3 regions of the Nonomuraea sp. NPDC051191 genome follow, and region 1 is predicted to be linked to each of the others. Evidence: predicted binding sites of a transcription regulator. Region 1 holds the regulator's gene; each other region holds the start of a gene.

Region 1 (6,725 bases):
CGGGCGCGGCGGCGATCAGCGCCGTGCTGGTGGCGGGGACGATCGTGATGGTCGTTCCCGGGCTGCGCTCCCAGATCTTCGAGGCGCCCATCGAGCCGGTGGACAACTCGACCACCACCCCCGGCAACTCCTCGACCAGGCTCTCCACGCCGCCCAGGCGCGACAGCCACAGCGCCGAGCCGCCGCCCGTCGTGGTCGTGCCGCCGAGCCACAGCGAGACCCACAGGCCCTCGGAGACGGCCAGGTCGACCCGGCAGCCCTCGCCGTCGCCGACACCGTCCTCGACGCCCTGCCCGACCGGCGACCCCGCGGGCGAGCAGGACTGCCCCGAGATCACGCCGACGCCCACACCGACGGCGCCGGAGTCGCCGGAGTCGATCGGCACGCCGACGACGTGCACCGCCGACGAGTGCCCGCCGGACGACCTGCCGACGGCCGCCCCGAGCGACCTGAGCAGCCCGCTCGTGGGCGTGCCGCACACGACTCCCTGAGCCGCGGGCCTACCAGCGCCCGGTACGCGCGAGCAGCACGGCCGCCGCCGCCACCCCCGCCGTGGAGGTGCGCAGCACGGTGGGCCCGAGCAGCACGGGCACCGCCTTGGCCGCGACGAACCTGCGCAGTTCCTCCTCCGAGACCCCGCCCTCGGGCCCCACGACCACCACGATGTCGCCGCCGGGCGGCAGCGCCACCTGCGACAGCGGCTCTACGGCCTCCTCGTGCAGCACGAGCCCCAGCGCCGCGTCGGCCAGCAGCCCTTCGACCTGCGCGGTGGAGGCCTGCTCGGCCACCTCGGGCAGGTGGAACCGGCGCGCCTGCTTGCCCGCCTCGCGGGCCGTGGAACGCCACCGGCCCAGCGCCTTGGCGACTTTGTCGCCCTTCCACTGCGTGATGCTGCGCGAGGCGGCCCAGGGCACGATCACGTCGACCCCCACCTCGGTCATCATCTCGACGGCCAGCTCACCCCTGTCGCCCTTGGGCAGCCCCTGGACGACGACCAGCCGCCGCGCGGGCGGCTCGACGGTGTAGCGGGCGAGCACGTCGAGCGCGAGCGCGTCCTTGAACACCTCGCGCACCACGCACTCGGCGACGTCGCCCGCGCCGTTGGTCAGGTCGACCCGCTCACCGGCGCGCAGACGCCGCACGGAGGCCGCGTGCCGCCCCTCAGGGCCGTCGAGCGTCAGCTCGGAGCCGTTGAGGTCCTCGGCGAGGAACACGGGGACGGTCACGGGTGATCGTCACCTGCCGTTGAAGGCGTCACGCAGGCGGGAGAAAAAACCCTGCTGCCCCGGGGCGAACTTCCCCGGCGGCCGCTCCTCGCCGCGCAGCCTGGACAGCTCGCGCAGCAGGTCCTCCTGCGGCTGGTCGAGCCGCATCGGGGTCTCGACGTTGACGTGGATGAGCAGGTCGCCCCTGCCGGACTCGTTGAGCCGCTGCACGCCGCGCCCGTACATGGTGATGACCTGGCCGGACTGGGTGCCGGGGCGCACGTCGATCTCCTCGGAGCCGTCGAGCGTCTCCACGGCGAGGATCGTGCCGAGCGCGGCGGCCGTCATCGGGATCTGGACCGTGCAGTGGAGGTCGTCGCCGCGCCGCTCGAAGATCTCGTGGGGGCGCTCGACGATCTCCAGGAAGAGGTCTCCGGGCGGGCCACCGCCGGGGCCGACCTCGCCCTCGCCGGCGAGCTGGATGTGGGTGCCGTCCTCGACGCCCGCGGGGATGCGGACCTTGATCGTGCGGCGGGTGCGCACCCGGCCGTCGCCCGAGCACTCCTGGCAGGGGTGGCGGATGATGCTGCCGAAACCGCCGCACTGGGGGCACGGCCGCGAGGTCATGACCTGGCCCAGGAACGAGCGGGTGACCTGGGAGATCTCGCCGCGCCCGTTGCACATGTCACAGGCGTCGGGGTGGGTTCCGGGGGCGGCGCCGGCGCCGTGGCACACCTCGCACAGCACGGCGGTGTCCACGACCAGCTCGCGGGTGGTGCCGAACGCGGTCTCGCGCAGGTCGAGCTCGACCCGGATGGTGGCGTTGCGGCCCCTCCTGGCGCGCGAGCGCGGCCCGCGGGTGCCGCCGGCGGTGCCGAAGAAGGCGTCCATGATGTCGCTGAAGGGGAAACCCGCCCCGAAGCCGCCGGCGCCCGCGCCCGCACCCGCGCCGCCGCCGAAGGGGTCGCCGCCCAGGTCGTACATCTGGCGCTTGTTCGGGTCGGACAGCACCTCGTAGGCCTGCGTGATCTCCTTGAACCGCTCCTGGGTCTCAGGGTCGGGGTTCACGTCGGGGTGCAGCTCGCGGGCGAGGCGGCGGTATGCCTTCTTGATCTCGTCCTGACTGGCGTCACGGCGCACCCCGAGGGTGGCGTAGTAGTCGCTGTTTGCCACTTATCGACCTCTTAAGATGCAGCCAGGATCTGGCTGACGTAGCGTGCCACCGCGCGTACGGCGCCCATCGTCACGGGGTAGTCCATCCTCGTGGGACCCAGCACGCCGAGCCGGGCCAGTTGGTTGTCGCCAGAACCGTATCCGGTTGCGACGATGGACGTGCCGCGAAGGTAGGGGTTTTCCGAGCCGATGCGCACGGTGAGCGCGGACGGGGTGTCTGTGGATGTCTCGCCGAGCAACCGCATGAGCACGACCTGCTCCTCCAGCGCCTCCAGCACGTCGCGCAGGCCGGTGGCGAAGTCGGCGCCCGCGAGATTGGCCGCGCCGGCGAACACGATCTTCTCGTCGTGGCGTTCGACGAGGGTTTCGAGCAGCACCGACAGGATCGTGGCCACGGCGGGCCGGTCCTCGGCGGGGAGCCGCTCGGGCAGGTCGGCGACCAGCTCGGGGACGTTGCTCAGCCCGCAGCCGTCGAGGCAGGAGTTGAGCACCGCGCGCAGGTGGGCGATGCGGTCGTCCTCCACCACCTCGGGCAGCTCGATCACGCGCTGCTCCACGCGCCCGGTGTTGGTGATCAGCACGAGCATGACCCGCCGGTCGTTGAGCGGGACCAGCTCGACGTGCCTGACCGTGGAACGGGTCAGCGTCGGGTACTGCACGACCGCGACCTGCCTGGTGAGCTGCGCGAGCAGCCGCACGGTGCGGAAGACCACGTCGTCGAGGTCGACCGCGCCGGCGAGGAAGGTCTCGATCGCCCGCCGCTCGGCCCCCGACAGGGGTTTGACCTGCGACAGCCGGTCGACGAACAGGCGGTAGCCCTTGTCCGTCGGCACGCGGCCCGCGCTGGTGTGCGGCTGGGTGATGTAGCCGTCCTCCTCCAGAGCGGCCATGTCGTTCCTGACCGTTGCCGGGGAGACCTTCAGGTTGTGGCGCTCGGCCAGCGCCTTTGAGCCCACCGGTTCGTTGGTGGACACGTAGTCTTCGACAATGGCGCGGAGCACCGCCAGCTTCCGATCGTCGAGCACGTGCTCACCTCCTGCCTGTGCCTTACAGGGAAACGACAGGTCTAGCACTCCGTGTTCCCGAGTGCCAAGTGTACGGCTCTCGCCCACAAGGTGCGATAACACCGGGTCCCATCCTGTTGCTAGCGACTTACAAGCGACAGGCCTCACACTTGCCGCATGACCGACAATTCCCAGCCCCCGCAGTACGGACCGCCCCAGGGGCAGGGTCCCTACTACGGTCAGCAGCCCCAGTACGCCCAGCCCCAGCCCCCGCAGTACGGCCAGCCCCCTTACCAGCAGCAGCAGCCCCAGTTCGGCCCCCCGCCCCAGTACGGCCAGTACAACCAGTACGGCCAGCAGCCCCAGTTCCCGGCCAGGATCGACGGCAAGGCGATCAAGCCACGCCTGTGGTGGATCGCGGTCGTGTGGGCCGTGGCCGTGGTGCTGGGCGTCGTCGGCGTGGTCGTGTTCGCCGGCGGCGTGCTGAGCAGCGTGACCGACATGGCCCCGACGACCACGTTCGCGTCGGGCGAAAGCGTGAAGGTGGCGATCGACCCCGCCCAGCGCCCGGCCGTGTACATCGCCACCGACACGCGGGTCAACTACCAGTGCGAGATCTCCGGCGGCCCGGCCCAGGCCAGGCTCGTCAAGGTCTCCGGCACCCAGACGCTCACCGCCGGCGGGAAGACCTGGCAGGAGATCCTCGCCGTCAACGCCCCCGCCAAGGGCGACTACCAGCTGACCTGCGCCACGCAGGAGGAGTCGTCGGCCCGCTTCGGCGTGGGCCGTGACGTGCTCTCGGCCGCGGGCGGCGTGTTCGGCGGCGTGGCCGCGCTGTTCCTGATCCCCGGCGCCGGCCTGCTCATCGGCATCATCGGCACGATCGTCATCCTCGTACGGCGCAGCGGCGCGCGTAAGCGCCTTGCGGTCAGCGGGTGATTTGCTACGGTCCCCGTGTGTACGAGGGTGATGTGCTGGCGGGCAATTGGCGGCGGCCGGGCAAGGGCAAGATCCCGAAGGTGCCGGCCGAACTCGACCTGGTCGTGGAGGACGCCGACAGCGGCTTCTGCGGCGCCGTGGTGGCCTGCGACAAGGAGGCCGTCACCCTTGAGGACCGGTTCGGCAAGCGCCGCCTGTTCCCGCTGGCGCCGGCCGCCTTCCTCCTGGAGGGCAGGCCCGTGACGCTGGTGCGCCCGGTGGCCGCGGCCCCGGCCGGGCCCAGGCGCAGCGCGTCCGGGTCCATCGCCGTGGAGGGGCTGCGGGCCCGGGTCGCCAAGGAGAGCCGGATCTACGTCGAGGGCGTGCACGACGCCGCGCTCGTGGAGAAGATCTGGGGCCACGACCTGCGCGTCGAAGGGGTCGTGGTGGAGTACCTGGAGGGCGTGGACGACCTGCCCGCCATCGTGGCCGAGTTCGCCCCCGAGCCGGGCCGCAGGCTGGGCGTGCTGGTCGACCACCTGGTGCCGGGGTCGAAGGAGAGCCGGATCGCGGCCCGGGTCACCTCGCCGCACGTGCTCGTCGTGGGCCATCCGTTCATCGACATCTGGCAGGCGGTCAAGCCGTCCGTGTTGCGCATCCCCGGCTGGCCCGACGTGCCGCGCGGGGTGCCGTGGAAGGAGGGCGTGCTCGCCGCGCTGGGCTGGCGCATGGAGCCAGCGGACGCCTGGCGGCGCATTCTGGGCGCCGTCTCGTCCTTCGCCGACCTGGAGCCGGAGCTGCTCGGCCGGGTCGAGGAACTGATCGACTTCGTTACGGAGGCATCATGACCCAGGATCCGCCGCCCGCCGACGACTCCCCGGACGTCCCGCCCTCGGACGTACCCCGCGACCAGGGCCCCCGGCTCGGCTACGGCCAGCAGCCGGGCTCCCAGCCCGACTACGGGCGGCAGCCGCCCGGCCAGAGCGGCCCGCAGCCCGGCCCCATGCCGACGCCGCCCCGCTACGTGCCCCCGCCGCCCGGCTACGGCCAGCCCCCCGGCTACGGCGCCCAGCAGGGCTACGGCCGGCCCGCCGGGCCGTACGTGCCCGGCCGGTTCGGCCCGCGCCGCGGCAGCGACGACACCACGATGGCCATGCTCGCCCACCTGCTGGGCCTGCTGGTCTCGTGGGTCGGCCCGCTGATCATCTACCTGATGAAGAAGGACGAGTCCCCCTACGTCAGGGACCAGGCGGCCGAGGCGCTGAACTTCCAGATCACGATGTTCATCGGCTATCTGATCGCGGGCGTGCTGACGGTCGTGCTGGTCGGCCTGCTGCTGTTCCCGATCGTGTGGATCGTGTCGCTGATCTTCCACATCCAGGCGGCCGTCGCCACCAACCGGGGCGAGAACTACCGCTACCCGTTCGCCATCCGCCTCATCACATGAGCTCGGTGATCAGGGCGTCGGCCAGCAGCCTCCCCTTGAGGGTGAGCACCATCCGGCCCGCCCTGAACGGCTCGGGCTCCAGCAGCCCGCGCGCCAGCGCGCTCGCCACGGACGTGCGCGCCCCGGGGGCCACCTCGGCGAGCGGATAGCCCGAGATCAGCCGCAACTCCAGCATCAGGCGCTCGGCGGCCCGGTCGGCGTCGGTGAGCACCTCGCGCGCGTGCGCGGGCGAGGTGCCCGCTGCCAAACGCTGGGCGTAGGCGGCCGGGTGCTTGACGTTCCACCAGCGGGTGCCCCCGACGTGGCTGTGGGCGCCGGGGCCGGCGGCCCACCAGTCGCCGCCGGTCCAGTAGAGCAGGTTGTGCCGGCAGCGGGCCTGCTCGGAGGTCGCCCAGTTGGACACCTCGTACCAGCTGAACCCGGCCTCGGCCAGCATCTCGTCGGCGATCAGGTAGCGGTCGGCGGCCACGTCGTCGTCGGGCATCGGCAGCTCGCCGCGCCGGATCCTGGCCGCCAGCCTGGTGCCCTCCTCCACGATCAGCGAGTACGCCGACACGTGGTCGGGCCCGGCCTCGATCGCGGCGGCCAGCGAGGCCCGCCAGTCGTCGTCGGACTCCCCCGGCGTGCTGTAGATCAGGTCGAGGTTGACGTGCTCGAACCCGGCCTCCCGCGCCTCCCGCACGGCCCGCGCCGGGCGGCCCGGCGTGTGGGTGCGGTCGAGCACCTGGAGCACGTGCTCGCGGGCGCTCTGCATGCCGAAGCTCACCCGGTTGAAGCCGCCCTGACGCAGCTTGTCGAGGTAGGCGGGGTCGACGGACTCGGGGTTGGCCTCGGTGGTGACCTCCGCCCCCGGCCGCAGCCCGAACTCCGCGTCGATCGCGGCCAGGACGCGCGCCAGGTCCTCCGGAGGCAGCAGCGTGGGCGTGCCGCCGCCGAAGAACACCGTCTCCACCGGCAGCTCGGCGTCGCCCAGCACGC
Region 2 (6,725 bases), on a different contig from region 1:
CTTCGGCCGGCTCGACCGCGAGGGCGGCGACGACCTGCCGGTCACCATCTACGTCGGCCGCCGCCACGTGCACGACGGCACCAGCCGGCCGCTGGTCATCGACTGGCGCGCGCCGGTGTCCCGCGCGTTCTACCAGGCCAGCCCCGCCGAACCCATGGGCGTCGTACGCCGCCGCCGCTTCGGGTACCACGGCGGCGCGCTGACCGCGTTCGAGGACGAGCCGCTCGGCGAGGGCGGCGAGGTCGGCCCCTCGAAGATCCTTACCGAGGAGATCGAACGCCCGCGCACCGGCCCGATGCGCGACATCGTGGCCACCATCCAGCCCGACCAGGACGAGATCGTCCGCGCGACGCTGGCCCAGACCGTGTGCGTCCAGGGCGCCCCCGGCACCGGGAAGACCGCCGTGGGCCTCCACCGGGCCGCGTACCTGCTGTTCACCCATCGCGAGCGGCTGGCCAGGTCGGGCGTGATGATCGTCGGACCGAACCGGGCGTTCCTGTCCTACATCTCCTCCGTCCTGCCCGCGCTGGGCGAGGTCAAGGTCGACCAGACCACGGTGGCCGGGCTGCTCGGCGAGCACGCCGCCCAGGAGGACCCGGCGGTCTCCGCGGTCAAGGGCGACGCCAGGATGGCCGCGGTGCTCGAACGGGCGCTCTGGATGCACATCGTGAAGCCCGAGGACGGCCTGGTCTTCACGAAGGGCGCCTACCGCTACCGGGTCGCCGATCACGAGGTGCGCGAGATGGTGGCGTCCCTGCGCGGCACCACCCGCTACCTGCCGGGGCGGGCCGCGCTGGCCCAGCGCCTGGCCCACCAGGTGCTCGTACGCATGGAGCAGCGCGGCGAGTCGCCCGACGACCGGGTCCAGGACGCGGTGGCCAGGTCCAAGCCGGTCAAGCAGCTCGTCGAGGCCGTGTGGCCGAAACTGACGCCCGAACAGGTCCTTCACCGCCTGCTGTCAGACCCAGAATTCCTCACTAAAGCCGCCAAAACCGATTTGTCGCCCGACGAGCAGGAAATGCTGCTTTGGCGGAAGCCTTATCGGAGCTGGAAGTCGGCCAAATGGTCGGCCGCCGACGGCGCGCTCCTCGACGAGCTGAACGACCTCATGGAACGCACGCCGTCCCTGGGCCACCTCGTCGTGGACGAGGCCCAGGACCTGTCGGAGATGCAGCTGCGGGCGCTCGGCCGGCGCTGCCGCAACGGCTCGGCCACCGTGCTCGGCGACCTGGCCCAGGGCACCACGCCGTGGTCCACCAGCTCGTGGGAGACCGTGCTGAAGCACCTCGGCCAGGACGAGGGCGAGGTGACCGAGCTGACGCTCGGCTTCCGCGTGCCGCGCGAGGTGCTCGACTACGCGGCCCGCCTGCTGCCCTCGATCGCCCCGGCACTGGCCGCCCCGCGGTCGCTGCGTCCGGGCGCGGGCTCGCTCACGGTCCGGCAGGGCGGCACGGTCGCCGAGGCCGCCCGGGAGGTGCTGGCCAGGGAGGGCTCGATCGGCGTCATCGTCCCCGACGCGATGGTCGCCGCGGTGTCCGAGGCGCTGTCCGGCCTGCCGCACGCGGTGCTCGACCCCGACTCGGCGCAGGAGCACCGCCTGCTGATCGTGCCCGCCACGCTCGCCAAGGGCCTGGAGTACGACCACGTGATCGTCGTCGAGCCCGCCGACATCGTCGAGGCCGAGCCCCGCGGCCTGGCCCGCCTGTACGTGGTCCTGACCCGAGCGGTCACCTCGCTCACGGTCCTGCACGACAAGCCGCTCCCGGCGCAGCTCGGCGCCTGACGGAGGGCGGGCGCGGCCGCTTCTAGGATGGCCTGAAGGAGCTGTCAACCTAGGAGGATGCCGTGCCCGCACCGCTTCCGCATGAACACCTGCCCTCCGTCCCCGCGCTCGTGGTGGAGAGCGACGACATCCAGGACGGCGAGCGGCTGAACGACCTCCACGTCTTCAACGACTGGGGGATGACCGGCGGGAACGTCTCGCCGCAGCTGCGCTGGTCCGGCGCCCCGGAGGGCACCCGCGGCTACGCCGTCACCTGCCACGACCCCGACGCCCCCACCGGCAGCGGCTTCTGGCACTGGGTGCTGTTCGACCTTCCCGGCGACACCGCCGAGCTCCCCAGGGGCGCGGGCACCGGCCCCGACTTCAAGGGCCTGCCCGCCGGCGCGGTCCACGCCCGCAACGACTACGGCACCAAAGACTACGGCGGCGCCGCTCCCCCGCCCGGCGACCCCCACCGCTACGTCTTCACGGTGCACGCGCTCGGGGTCGACAAGCTGGGCGTCGGCAGCGACGCGAGCCCGGCCGTGGTCGGCTTCAACATCACCGCCAACACGCTGGCCCGCGGTCACGTCATCGCGCACTTCGGCATCTGAGTTCAGCATCTGAGTTCAGCGTCTGAGTTCAGCGTCCGGGTTCAGCGTCTGAGTTCAGCGTCCGAGTTCTGGGCCCGGGTTCGGGGGCCGAGTTCGGCACAACACCGCGGCGAAGGCGCCCCGTTCGCATACGGAGCGCCTTCGCCGTGGTGCCGCGTCGGGTCTCGTACGCCCCCGCGTCACCCAGACGGGTTCAGTCGTCCTGCACGGTGCCGTCCGCGAACGTGATGTCCCCGGGAGCGTCGGTCGAGGTGTCCTCACGCTCGTCCGCCGACATGTCCTCGCCCTCGTCGGAACCCTCGTCGGCGCCCTCGTTCGCCGAGGCGTCCTCGCTCTCGTCCGACACGTCCGCGCCCTCGTTCGCCGACGTGTCCTCGCTCTCGTCCGACACGTCCGCGCGATCGTCGGACGACTCGTCCTCGAAGGCGTCCGACAGGTCCTCACGCTGGTCCGACGACGTCCACCTCGACGGCGAGGCGCAGTAGTCGCGGTCGTACAGCTCCAGGTAGCCCGCGCAGTAGGGTACGTCCACGTACTCCAGCGACTCGTCCAGGTAACCGTGGTCGTCGGCCTCGGCCGGCATGGTCATGGCGGCAGCGGCGGCCAGCATGACGGCGCCGAGCCCGAGAACGCGCGCGGTGCGGGAATTCATGTAACTACTCCTTTTGTGCGGTGAATGTCACTTCGTGTCGTTACTTTCCGTAGTCAATAACTACTAAACGTGACCGCACTGGACACAACAAAAGGCGGCCGGATCCTTGGAGATCCGAACCGCCTTCTGATGCGTCAGCGACCAGGCGAAGCCTAGAAGTCCATGTCGCCGCCGCCGGGCATGCCGGCCGGAGCAGCAGGGGTCTTCTCGGGCTTCTCCGCGATGACGGCCTCGGTGGTCAGGAAGAGCGCCGCGATGGAGGCGGCGTTCTGCAGCGCGGAGCGCGTCACCTTGGCCGGGTCGATGATCCCGGACTCGAACATGTTGACGTACTCGCCGGAAGCGGCGTTGAGGCCCTCGCCCGGGGTCAGGTTGCGCACCTTCTCCACGACGACGCCACCCTCGAGACCGGCGTTGACCGCGATCTGCTTGAGCGGCTCCTCCAGAGCCTTCTTCACGATCGCCGCGCCGGTGGCCTCGTCGCCGTTGAGCTCGAGCTTGTCGAACGCCTTGGCGCCGGCCTGCAGCAGCGCCACGCCACCGCCGGGGACGATGCCCTCCTCGACGGCCGCCTTGGCGTTGCGCACGGCGTCCTCGATGCGGTGCTTGCGCTCCTTGAGCTCGACCTCGGTCGCCGCGCCGGCCTTGATGACCGCCACGCCACCGGCCAGCTTGGCCAGGCGCTCCTGCAGCTTCTCACGGTCGTAGTCGGAGTCGGTGCGCTCGATCTCGGCGCGGATCTCGTTGACCCGGCCGGAGATCGCCTCGGCGTCACCGGCGCCGTCGACGATGGTGGTCTCGTCCTTGGTCACCACGACCTTGCGGGCGCGGCCGAGCAGGTCGAGGGTGGCGGTCTCCAGCTTGAGGCCGACCTCCTCGGCGATGACCTGACCACCGGTCAGGATCGCGATGTCGCCCAGCATGGCCTTGCGGCGGTCGCCGAAGCCCGGGGCCTTGACGGCCACGGAGCGGAACAGGCCGCGGATCTTGTTGACCACCAGGGTCGCCAGAGCCTCGCCGTCGACGTCCTCGGCGATGATCAGCAGCGGCTTGCCGGACTGCACGACCTTGTCGAGCAGCGGCAGCAGGTCCTTGTTGGCCGAGACCTTGCTGTTGACGATCAGGATGTACGGGTCTTCGAGCACGGCCTCCATACGGTCGGAGTCGGTCACGAAGTACATCGACGTCATGCCCTTGTCGAAGCGCATGCCCTCGGTGAGCTCGAGCTCGAGACCGAAGGTGTTGCTCTCCTCGACGGTGATGACGCCTTCCTTGCCGACCTTGTCCATCGCCTCGGCGATGAGCGAGCCGATCTCGGGGTCGGCGGCGGAGATGGAGGCGGTGGAGGCGATCTGCTCCTTGGTCTCCACGTCCTTGGCCAGCTTGGAGAGCTCCTCGCTGACGCGCTCGACGGCGGCCTCGATGCCCTTCTTCAGTGCCATCGGGTTGGCGCCGGCGGCGACGTTGCGCAGACCTTCGCGCACCAGCGCCTGGGCGAGCACGGTGGCCGTGGTGGTGCCGTCGCCGGCGACGTCGTCAGTCTTCTTGGCGACTTCCTTGACCAGCTCGGCGCCGATCTTCTCCCACGGGTCCTCGAGCTCGATCTCCTTGGCGATGGAGACGCCGTCGTTGGTGATCGTGGGAGCGCCCCACTTCTTCTCCAGCACGACGTTGCGCCCCTTGGGACCAAGGGTCACCTTGACGGCGTCGGCGAGCTGGTTCATACCGCGCTCGAGACCGCGCCGGGCGTCCTCGTCAAACGCGATCATCTTGGCTGCCATAAGGCTAGACCTCCCAGATGCAGGGTGGCGTGTGCTGGACCGAGCCGACGCCCGCGACGGCATGGGTCTGCATCTCCGTTCGGCAGACCCCATCGTCTCGATCCGGGTTGTTGGCACTCTGCCATACAGAGTGCCAACGAACTGTTTAGCACTCTACCCTGCCGAGTGCAAGCCACGGGCCCCCTGCCCCAGGTCATCGGGCAGGTCATCGGGCACACCGGTTCGTACGGCGAGCCGCCCCAGGAGGTGCGGCCCGCCGTGCGAAGCCGACGGAGGAAACAGTGGCGGGCTCACGCGGACTGCGCTGCCGCGCGTGCCGCCCGGTTCACACCGGCGACGGTGGGTCAGACCGCGCGGACGGACTCCGCCTGCGGCCCCTTCTGGCCCTGCGTGATCTCGAACTCGACGCGCTGACCCTGTTCGAGAGATCGGTACCCGTCCATCATGATCGCTGAGTAATGGACGAATACATCCTTACCACCGTCTACCGCGATGAAGCCGTAGCCCTTGTCCGCGTTGAACCACTTGACGGTGCCCTGCGCCACTTCCGACTCCTCTTACTGGGCTCGCAGATCTCGCCCATTCCTCCGCGAGACCTGTAATCGCCTGACTTTTGGGAAAATCAGCCATACGATCGCCCTCGACCATACCTGTGGCACGGGGTTTGGCAACAGAGTCAATCGACAAACCGCTAATTTCATCGAAGGCTGAGTCGTTCGAGTTGAATTGGGTTCTAAAACAAGAAGGCGCCCACAAGGGGCGCCTTCAAGAGTCGGGGGGTCCGGCGGTCAGCCGCCCGCGACGGCGGGGATGATGGAGATCTGTGTGCCTTCGGGGGCGGGAGTGTCCAAGCCTTCGACGAAACGGACATCCTCTTCGCCAACGTAAACGTTGACAAAACGACGAATCTTGCCCGATTCATCCAGAATTCTCGCGCCGATCCCCGGGTAGTCGGAGTCGAGCTTGGCGAGAACGTCACGAAGAGTCGCCCCTTCGCCACTCACTTCGGCGTTACCCCCGGTGTAAGTGCGCAGAATGGTGGGAATCCGCACAGAAACGCTCATGGTTTTTGTTGCCTTTCCTGGATTGTCAGACAGTCGCGCGGAACGCGTCGAGAGAGGGCCGGATCACGGCGGTGGGCCGCGCGTCGTCGCTGATCGCGTCGAGCGTCTTGAGGCCGTCGCCGGTGTTCAGGACCACGGTCTCGGCCTCGGGGTCGAGCCTGCCCGTCTCGACGAGCTTCTTCAGCACGCCCACCGTGACGCCGCCCGCGGTCTCGGCGAAGATGCCCTCGGTGGAGGCCAGGAGCTTGATCGCGGCGACGATCTCCGGGTCGGTGACGTCCTCGACACCCCCGCCGGTACGCCGGGCGATGTCCAGCACGTACGGCCCGTCGGCGGGGTTGCCGATGGCCAGCGACTTGGCGATCGTGTCCGGCTTGACCGGCTGGACCACGTCGTGCCCCGCCTTGTACGCCGTCGAGACCGGCGAGCACCCGGCCGCCTGCGCCCCGAACACCTTGTACGGCGTGTCCTCGACCAGCCCGAGCGCGATCAGCTCCTTGAACCCCTTGTCGATCTTCGTGAGCTGGGAGCCCGAGGCGATGGGGATGACGATCTGCTCCGGCAGCCGCCAGCCGAGCTGCTCGGCGATCTCGTACGCGAGCGTCTTGGACCCCTCGGCGTAGTACGGCCGCAGGTTGACGTTGACGAACCCCCACCTCTCGCCCAGCGGGTCACCGATCAGCTCGGAACAGAACCGGTTGACCTCGTCGTAGGTGCCCTCGATCCCGACCAGCCGGCCGCCGAACACCCGGGCCATGGCGATCTTGGCCGCTTCGAGGTCGGCCGGGATGAACACGCACGCGTCGAGGCCGGCCCGCGCGGCGGCGGCGGTGACCGCGCCGGCGAGGTTGC
Region 3 (6,725 bases), on a different contig from region 1:
CCAGCGCCGTCAGAGCCTCGTTCCCGCCCAGGTACGCCGCCAGCGCCGCCAGTCGGGAGCCCAGGTCGGCCAGGTACAGCGCGTCCGGTACGCGCATCGCCGTGAGCCGGTCCAGTTCGGCCTTCAGCTGCGGCCTGACCGACTCCAGCCGGTGCGCCGGACGCGGTGACACCGGAGGCGCGAACTTCGGCGAGCCCCCGAACCCCGACCCACCGGAACCCGGCGCGGGCGGCGGCGGACCGGCGGGGCCGCCGGCCGAGGGCGGCGCCGGGAAGGGGGCCTCAGCCGAGGAGGCGGCGGGCCCGCCGCCGGCCGGCGGGGCGAAGCCCTGAGGCATCATGCGGGGAGCGCTGGCCGGACGGGCCATCGTCATGGCCTGCGCCACGAACCCTCCGCCCATGGACGGGTTCGGCGGCAGCTCCCACCCGCTCGGCGGCTCGACCGGCTGGATGACCCGATGCTCGGGCCCGCCCTCCGCGACCTGCCGGGTGTCGATCGCCACGTACGCCGTGAACCTGCACAGCACGCCGTTCTCCAGCGAGACCCCCACGATCCGCGACTCCAGACCGTGCTCGCCCATGGCGTACCGGTCCTCCAGCTCGCGCAGGTGGGCGCGGGCCCAGACGGCACGGAGGGCGGGACCGTCCGTGGTCACCCCCGTGACCCGCTCCTCCCACGGCCCCGCGGCCGACGTCCCGCGTACGGTGACGGCCTCGGCGCCCTCGCGGCACCGCCCGTACACCCGGAGCGGCACGCCCGGGAAGATCGAGCCGAGATGGGTGACGGTGTCCGGGTCGGTCTCCAGCCCCTTCAGGGACAGGTCCGTCACCAGCGGCGCGCCGATCCTGCGGTGGATCTGCTCCATCGCCGCGTCGAGCCGGTCCTCGGACTCCACCAGCTCGCACCGGCCCGCGCCCAGCCCGGCGAGCCTGCCGAGGAACCCGGCGTTCACCGCCCGGTCGATCCCGACCGTGTGCACCCGCATCGCCGACAGCGCGCCGCCGGTCTGCTCCAGGATCTGGTCCTCGTTGCCCACCTGGCCGTCGGTGACCAGCACCAGCACCCGCTCCCTGTCGCCGGGCGCGCCGAGCAGCGCGATGGCGCGGCGCAGCGGTTCGAGCAGTTCGGTGCCGCCGCGCGCGTCGACCCGCGCGAGGTGCTCGACCGCCCGGTACCGGTTGCGGTCGGACGCCTCCACCAGCCCCTCGAACGCCGCCTCGACCACCGAGTCGAACGTCAGCACGTCGAAGCGGTCGTGCGCGGTCAGCGTGTCGACGATGCGCGCCGCCGCCCGCCGCGCCGCGACCATCTTCCAGCCGCCCATGCTGCCCGAACGGTCGAGCAGCAGCACCACGTCCCGCGGCGCGCGGGCGGCCTGGAGCGCGGGCGGGACGACGGTGAGCGCGAACGTCCCCCGGCCGTCGAACTGCAGCGACGTGGACGCCTCGAACGACAGGCGCAGCACGAAGTCGCGGTCGAGCCGCTCGCCCGGACGCAGCCGTACGGTGTGGTTCTCCTCCTCGACCACGTGCAGGCTGGAGGCCAGCTCCCGCAGGTCGAGGCCGGAGGCGTCGACGCGGGCGGTGAGCGAGAGGCGCACCGGGCTGGGGAAGCCGGGCAGCAGCACCGGCGGCGTGATCCTGGACGCGTCGGGCACGGCGTCGGTGTCCGGCGCGACCCCGGCCCCCGCCGGGTCGCCGTCGAGCGGGGTGCCCGGGACGTACCGCGGGGCCACGACGAGCGGGAAGCGGAACGTCGCCGCGCCGTCCTCGTAGGGGAGGGGCTGGCTCATGCTCAGCCTGACCGAGACGCGTTCGCCGGGCAGGATGTTGCCCACCCTGATCGTGAACACGTCGGGCCGGTCCTCCTCGGCGATGGCCGCCCGCCTGCCCTCGCGCAACGCCTGGTCGTAGTCGGCCCTGGCCTGGCCGCGCTCCTTCAGCACGCCCTCCACGACCCGGTCGTCGGCCTCCATCCTGAACCCCGTCACCGCCGCCCGGTCGGGCAGCGGGAAGACGTAGGTCGCCTCCAGCGTGACGTCGAACGGGTTGTGGAACCCCTGCTCGACCTCGACCCCGGCGATGAGCCCGGCGATGTCGGCGTGGACGTCCACGCTCTCCAGCGGCAGGTTGCCGCGCTCGGTCAGCAGCGCGCCGAACCCGGCGTCCGGCACCGGCAGGCACCGTGCGGGCTCCAGCGAAGTGATCTTCACAGCAGTCTCCTCTCTACGAGCACCGCGAGCAGCGGTCCCGCCGCCGCCAGCACCGCCTGGACGTCCTCCTCGGACGGAGGCCGCCCACCGTCCCACACGACCCGCACGCCGTCGCCGAGCGCGATCCCCGAGACCGCGCCTCCGGCGGCGTGCCCGCCCGTGTCCCCGGCCGCCGGTCGCGGCGCGGCTTCGGGGCCCCCCGGTTCTTGGACGGCGGCCGGGGCGGGACGGCTCGGCCGGTCGGCCCAGAACCGCCCCCGTCCCGCGTCGCCGCCGCCGTCCGGGCCGCCCGGTGGGGGACGCCGGACCGCCGGGCCCGGGGGCGGCGCGTCGGTCAGGCCGGCGGCCGTCGCCAGCGTCGTGTTCGTCGCCCCGGCCAGGGCCGTCTGGATCTCCGCGATCGAGTGCCCCGCGGCCTGCATGCGCTTGACGGCCACCAGTTGCAGCAGGTGCCGCCGGCCGTAGCGGGCGATCCTGCCGCGCCGGGTCAGGGGCGGGTCCACGAGGCCGATGGTGGTGTACCACCTGATCAGGCGCTCCCCGGGCACATCGCGGACCCGGCCGTTGACCGGCTGCGCGCCGGCGCGCAGCGCGTGCGCCGCGTGCTCGGCCAGCTCGCCGATGGTCCAGGTGTCGCTCATACCTCCACAATGACACTGTCACTATTGCACTGTCAATGACGGAAAGATCGGAAGAATCGAGCCCCGAATGACGTTGTAAAAGGGGAAAAGCACTACTGAAGGGGAGGAAATACGACATGGCTACGATCACCGGTCCGCTCTCGGGTGACGCCAAGAACACTGTCGCCGAGGCCCTGCAGGGCGCCCTCGTCGATCTGATCGATCTGTCGCTGATCGCCAAGCAGGCGCACTGGAACCTCGTCGGCCCCCATTTCCGCCCGATTCACCTCCAGCTTGACGAGCTGACCGACCTGGCCCGTACCCATATGGACACCATCGCCGAACGCGCCGTCGCCCTTGGCGTGAACCCTGACGGACGATCGGCGACCGTCGCCAAGTCCACCCAGCTCCAGCAGCCCGAGCGCGGCTGGCTGGAGGACGGCAAGGTCGTGGCGACCGTCACCGACATCCTCGACGGCATCAGCAAGCGCATGTACGAGCGCATCCGCGCCACCGACGAGGCCGACCCCGTCAGCCAGGACCTGCTCATCGCCGTGACGCAGGACATCGACAAGCAGCACTGGATGTTCCAGGCCCAGCGCTGACCGCAGGCCGACCGCGCGACCGAAGGCCCGGGCACGAGCCCGGGCCTTCGCGCGTCCGGGCTTTTGTGCGTTCGGGTGGGGAAGTGGGCGATCTTCCGCGCAGTGGGTACGGACTGTCACGCATCGTCCAGGGACCGCCGACGATCTCCCGCCGCGACGGAGCGCGGGGTTTGCGCAGAGTTTGATGTCGCGAGTCCTTGCCATTCATGTCGATGCGGTCGACTAGCGTGGCACCTAGAGGGAGGCCCCACGATGTCCCACAAGACTCTCCTCCGCACGGGCCCGCTCTTGCAGGGCGGCATCAGCCCGTACGGGCCGCTCACGCCGGCGTCCGCCGACGGGCTCGCGCTGCCGCCGGGCTTCACCGGCCGGGTCGTGGCCCGCTCCGGTGACAAGGTGGCCGGGCTCACCTGGCACGCGGCGCCCGACGGCGGCGCCTGTTTCCCCGACGGCGCCGGCTGGATCTACGTGTCCAATTCCGAGCTGCCCCTGCTCGGCGGCGCCTCCGCGGTGCGCTTCCAGGCCGACGGCACGGTCGCCGACGCCTACCGCATCCTGTCCGGCACCGACCTCAACTGCGCGGGCGGCGCCACGCCGTGGCACACCTGGCTGTCGTGCGAGCTCGGCGACCGCGGCCGCGTCTTCGAGTGCGACCCTTACGGCGCCCGCGCCGCCCGTCCCCGCCTGGCCATGGGCCGCTTCAGGCACGAGGCCGCCGCCTGCGACCCCGAGCGGCGCGTCGTCTACATGACCGAGGACGAGCAGGACGGCTGCTTCTACCGGTTCCGGCCCGGCGACTGGGGCGACCTGACCGAGGGCACGCTGGAGGTGCTGTGCGCGTCGGGCGGATGGCGGCCGGTGCCGTCCCCGGCCGCGCTGCTCACCGCGGCCCGCCACCAGGTCGAGGACGCCCGCCACTTCGACGGCGGCGACGGCTGCCACTACGCGGGCGGCGTCTGCTACTTCACCACCAAGGGCGACACCGGCCTGTGGGCCTACGACGCGCAGACCTCCACGCTCGACCGGCTGTGCGAGGGCGTGCGCGCGATCACGGCCGCGCCCTCGGGCGACCTCTACGTGGCCAGGGAGACGACGGAGATCGACGTCATCGCCCCCGACCGGGCCGTCACGCCGTTCCTGCGGCTCACCGGGCACGACGGGGCCGAGCTCACCGGGCTGGCGTTCTCGCCGAGGGGCGACCGGCTCTACTTCTCGGCCAGGCGCGGCCGCACCGAGGGCCACACCTTCGAGGTCGGCGGCCCCTTCCGCCCCTGACCGGACGTCCGCGGCTCAGGCCAGGTAGCGGACCAGCATCAGCTTCAGCTCGGCCACGAGCTCCGCGCCGTGCTCCGGCGTCGCCGGCCCCAGCATGGGCAGCACCGCCTTCACCATGGCCAGCGCCATCGTGGCGTTGAGCCGCGCCCGCTCCTGCGGCAGCTCGGGCGAACGCCGCCGCAGCAGCGCGGCGATCCGCTCGGCCAGCGCCGCGTGCATGCGCTGCGAGGCCGCCGCGAGCCGGTCGCCGGTGGCCGTCCCGTACAGCAGCGACCAGTACGCCGGCGACTCGGCCTTGAACGCCACGCTCTCGTCCACGAGCTGCCCCACCAGGGCCTCCAGCGGGACGTCCGGGGTGACCCCCGCCAGCCGGGCCGCCCAGAACTCCTCCCGGTCGTCGGTGTACCGGGACACCAGGCCGTCCAGGATCTCCTCCTTGTTCCGGAAGAACTGGTACAGCGACCCGGGGGAGAGCCCGGCCCGCGCGGCGACCTGGTTCGTCGTCAGGTCCGGATAGCCGATCTCGGCGATCACCGACTCCGCGGCGTCGAGGATCTCGGCCATCCGCTTCAGGCCGCGCGCCTGCCTGCGGACCGTGCGTTCAGGCATGGGCCACTCCGTTGACAAATGCGAGCATTTACTTGTATTTCTGGGTTCGACAGCGAAACACGAGCAGTTTACCGAGTTTCCAGTGGGAGACCCCATGCGAACCTGCCCATCCGGCCCGGCGCGGGCGGTGCCCCCGTGGCCGTGAACGTCACCACGCGGGGCCCGCGCGCCACCGCCGCAGAGCCGCCGCTGCGCAGGCTGGGCCACCTCCTCGTCCGTCGCCGCCGGGTCGTGCTGGCCCTGGCCGCACTCGTCCTGGTCGTCGCGGGCGTCCTGGCCGCCGGCACGGTCTCCCGCCTCTCCCTGGCCCGCTTCGAGGCGCCCGGCTCGGCGTCCGACCGGGCCCAGGCCGAGCTCGCACGGCGGTTCGGCACCGGCAGCCCCGACCTGGTCTTCCTGGTCACCACCAGGTCGGGCACCGTCGACGACGCCGCGGCCGAGTCGGCGGGCCGCGCGCTCACCGAGCGGATCGGCCGGGCGCCGGGCGTCGCGGAGTCGTCCTCGTACTGGACCAGGGGCAGGCCCGCCACCCTGCGCAGCCAGGACGGCAGGCACGCGCTGATCGTGGTACGCGTCCCCGGCGACGCCGACCACGTGCGCACGCGGGTGCTGCCCGCGCTCGTGCCGCGCATCGTCGGCGACCAGGGCCCCTTCCGGGTACGGGCCGGGGGAGGGGAGGAGGTGTTCCGCGAGACCGTGCCGCTGGCCAGGCAGGACTTCGTCCGGGCCGAGCTGGTCGTCTTCCCGCTGGCGTTCGTGCTGCTGTGGCTCTACCAGCGGCACGTGACGGCCGCCCTGGTGCCGATCCTGGCCGGGGTGGCGGCCATGGTGGTCGGCCTGGCCCTGCTGCGCGGCGTGCTGATGTTCGCGGACGTCTCCACCTTCGCCCTGAACCTCACCCTCGCCATGGGCCTCGGGCTCGGCATCGACTACTGCCTGTTCGTCGTCCAGCGTTTCCGCGAGGAGGTCGCCGCGGGGCGCGACCGCCCGGCGGCCGTCGCCGGAGCCGTCGAGCACGCCGGGCGGACCGTGCTGTTCAGCGGCCTCACCGTGGCCGCCTCGCTGGCCGTGCTGTTCGCGCTGCCCTTCGACTTCCTGCGTTCCTTCGCCTACGCGGGCATCGCGGTCGTCGCCGGCGGCCTGTTCGCGGCGGTGGTCGTGCTGCCCGCCGTGCTGGCCTCGATCGGCGGCACGATGGTGCCCCGGACGCGGCGGCGCGGCGCGGGACTCTGGCGTGGGAGGCGGCGCGCTTCCGGCGCCGGGTCCTGGCCAGGCCGTGCCGGGCCGTCCGGGTTCTGGGACGGCCTGGCCGCCCGGGTCATGCGCCGGCCGGTGTTGTCCGGCGGTCTGGCGGCCGCGCTGCTGCTGGTGCTCGCCTCGCCGTTCCTCGGCCTGCGCTTCGGT

Evidence for each region. Region 1 encodes HrcA, which represses chaperone genes, less so after heat shock. Its sites were predicted from a motif close to TTGGCACTCTCNNNNNGAGAGTGCCAA; they were not measured.
Region 2: the regulator HrcA is predicted to act here: its motif matches at 4,920-4,946, upstream of groL (chaperonin GroEL).
Region 3: the regulator HrcA is predicted to act here: its motif matches at 2,863-2,889, upstream of ACIA8R_RS16040 (DNA starvation/stationary phase protection protein).

Annotation. Positions count from the first base shown of each region.
Region 1 is NZ_JBITEZ010000016.1:205,127-211,851, forward strand. Features, by position in the region: gene ACIA8R_RS40195 (hypothetical protein) at 1-491, shown strand, start outside; gene ACIA8R_RS40200 (16S rRNA (uracil(1498)-N(3))-methyltransferase) at 501-1,226, opposite strand; gene dnaJ (molecular chaperone DnaJ) at 1,236-2,378, opposite strand; gene hrcA (heat-inducible transcriptional repressor HrcA) at 2,390-3,403, opposite strand; gene ACIA8R_RS40215 (hypothetical protein) at 3,560-4,321, shown strand; gene ACIA8R_RS40220 (DUF3097 domain-containing protein) at 4,339-5,148, shown strand; gene ACIA8R_RS40225 (DUF4870 domain-containing protein) at 5,145-5,747, shown strand; gene hemW (radical SAM family heme chaperone HemW) at 5,740-6,725, opposite strand, start outside.
Region 2 is NZ_JBITEZ010000004.1:31,782-38,506, reverse strand. Features, by position in the region: gene ACIA8R_RS11860 (HelD family protein) at 1-1,783, shown strand, start outside; gene ACIA8R_RS11855 (YbhB/YbcL family Raf kinase inhibitor-like protein) at 1,846-2,376, shown strand; gene ACIA8R_RS11850 (hypothetical protein) at 2,570-3,028, opposite strand; gene groL (chaperonin GroEL) at 3,181-4,809, opposite strand; gene ACIA8R_RS11840 (cold-shock protein) at 5,154-5,354, opposite strand; gene ACIA8R_RS11835 (MoaD/ThiS family protein) at 5,598-5,873, opposite strand; gene thrC (threonine synthase) at 5,899-6,725, opposite strand, start outside.
Region 3 is NZ_JBITEZ010000005.1:244,067-250,791, forward strand. Features, by position in the region: gene ACIA8R_RS16030 (VIT domain-containing protein) at 1-2,212, opposite strand, end outside; gene ACIA8R_RS16035 (helix-turn-helix domain-containing protein) at 2,209-2,853, opposite strand; gene ACIA8R_RS16040 (DNA starvation/stationary phase protection protein) at 2,970-3,437, shown strand; gene ACIA8R_RS16045 (alkaline phosphatase PhoX) at 3,690-4,712, shown strand; gene ACIA8R_RS16050 (TetR/AcrR family transcriptional regulator) at 4,728-5,321, opposite strand; gene ACIA8R_RS16055 (MMPL family transporter) at 5,457-6,725, shown strand, end outside.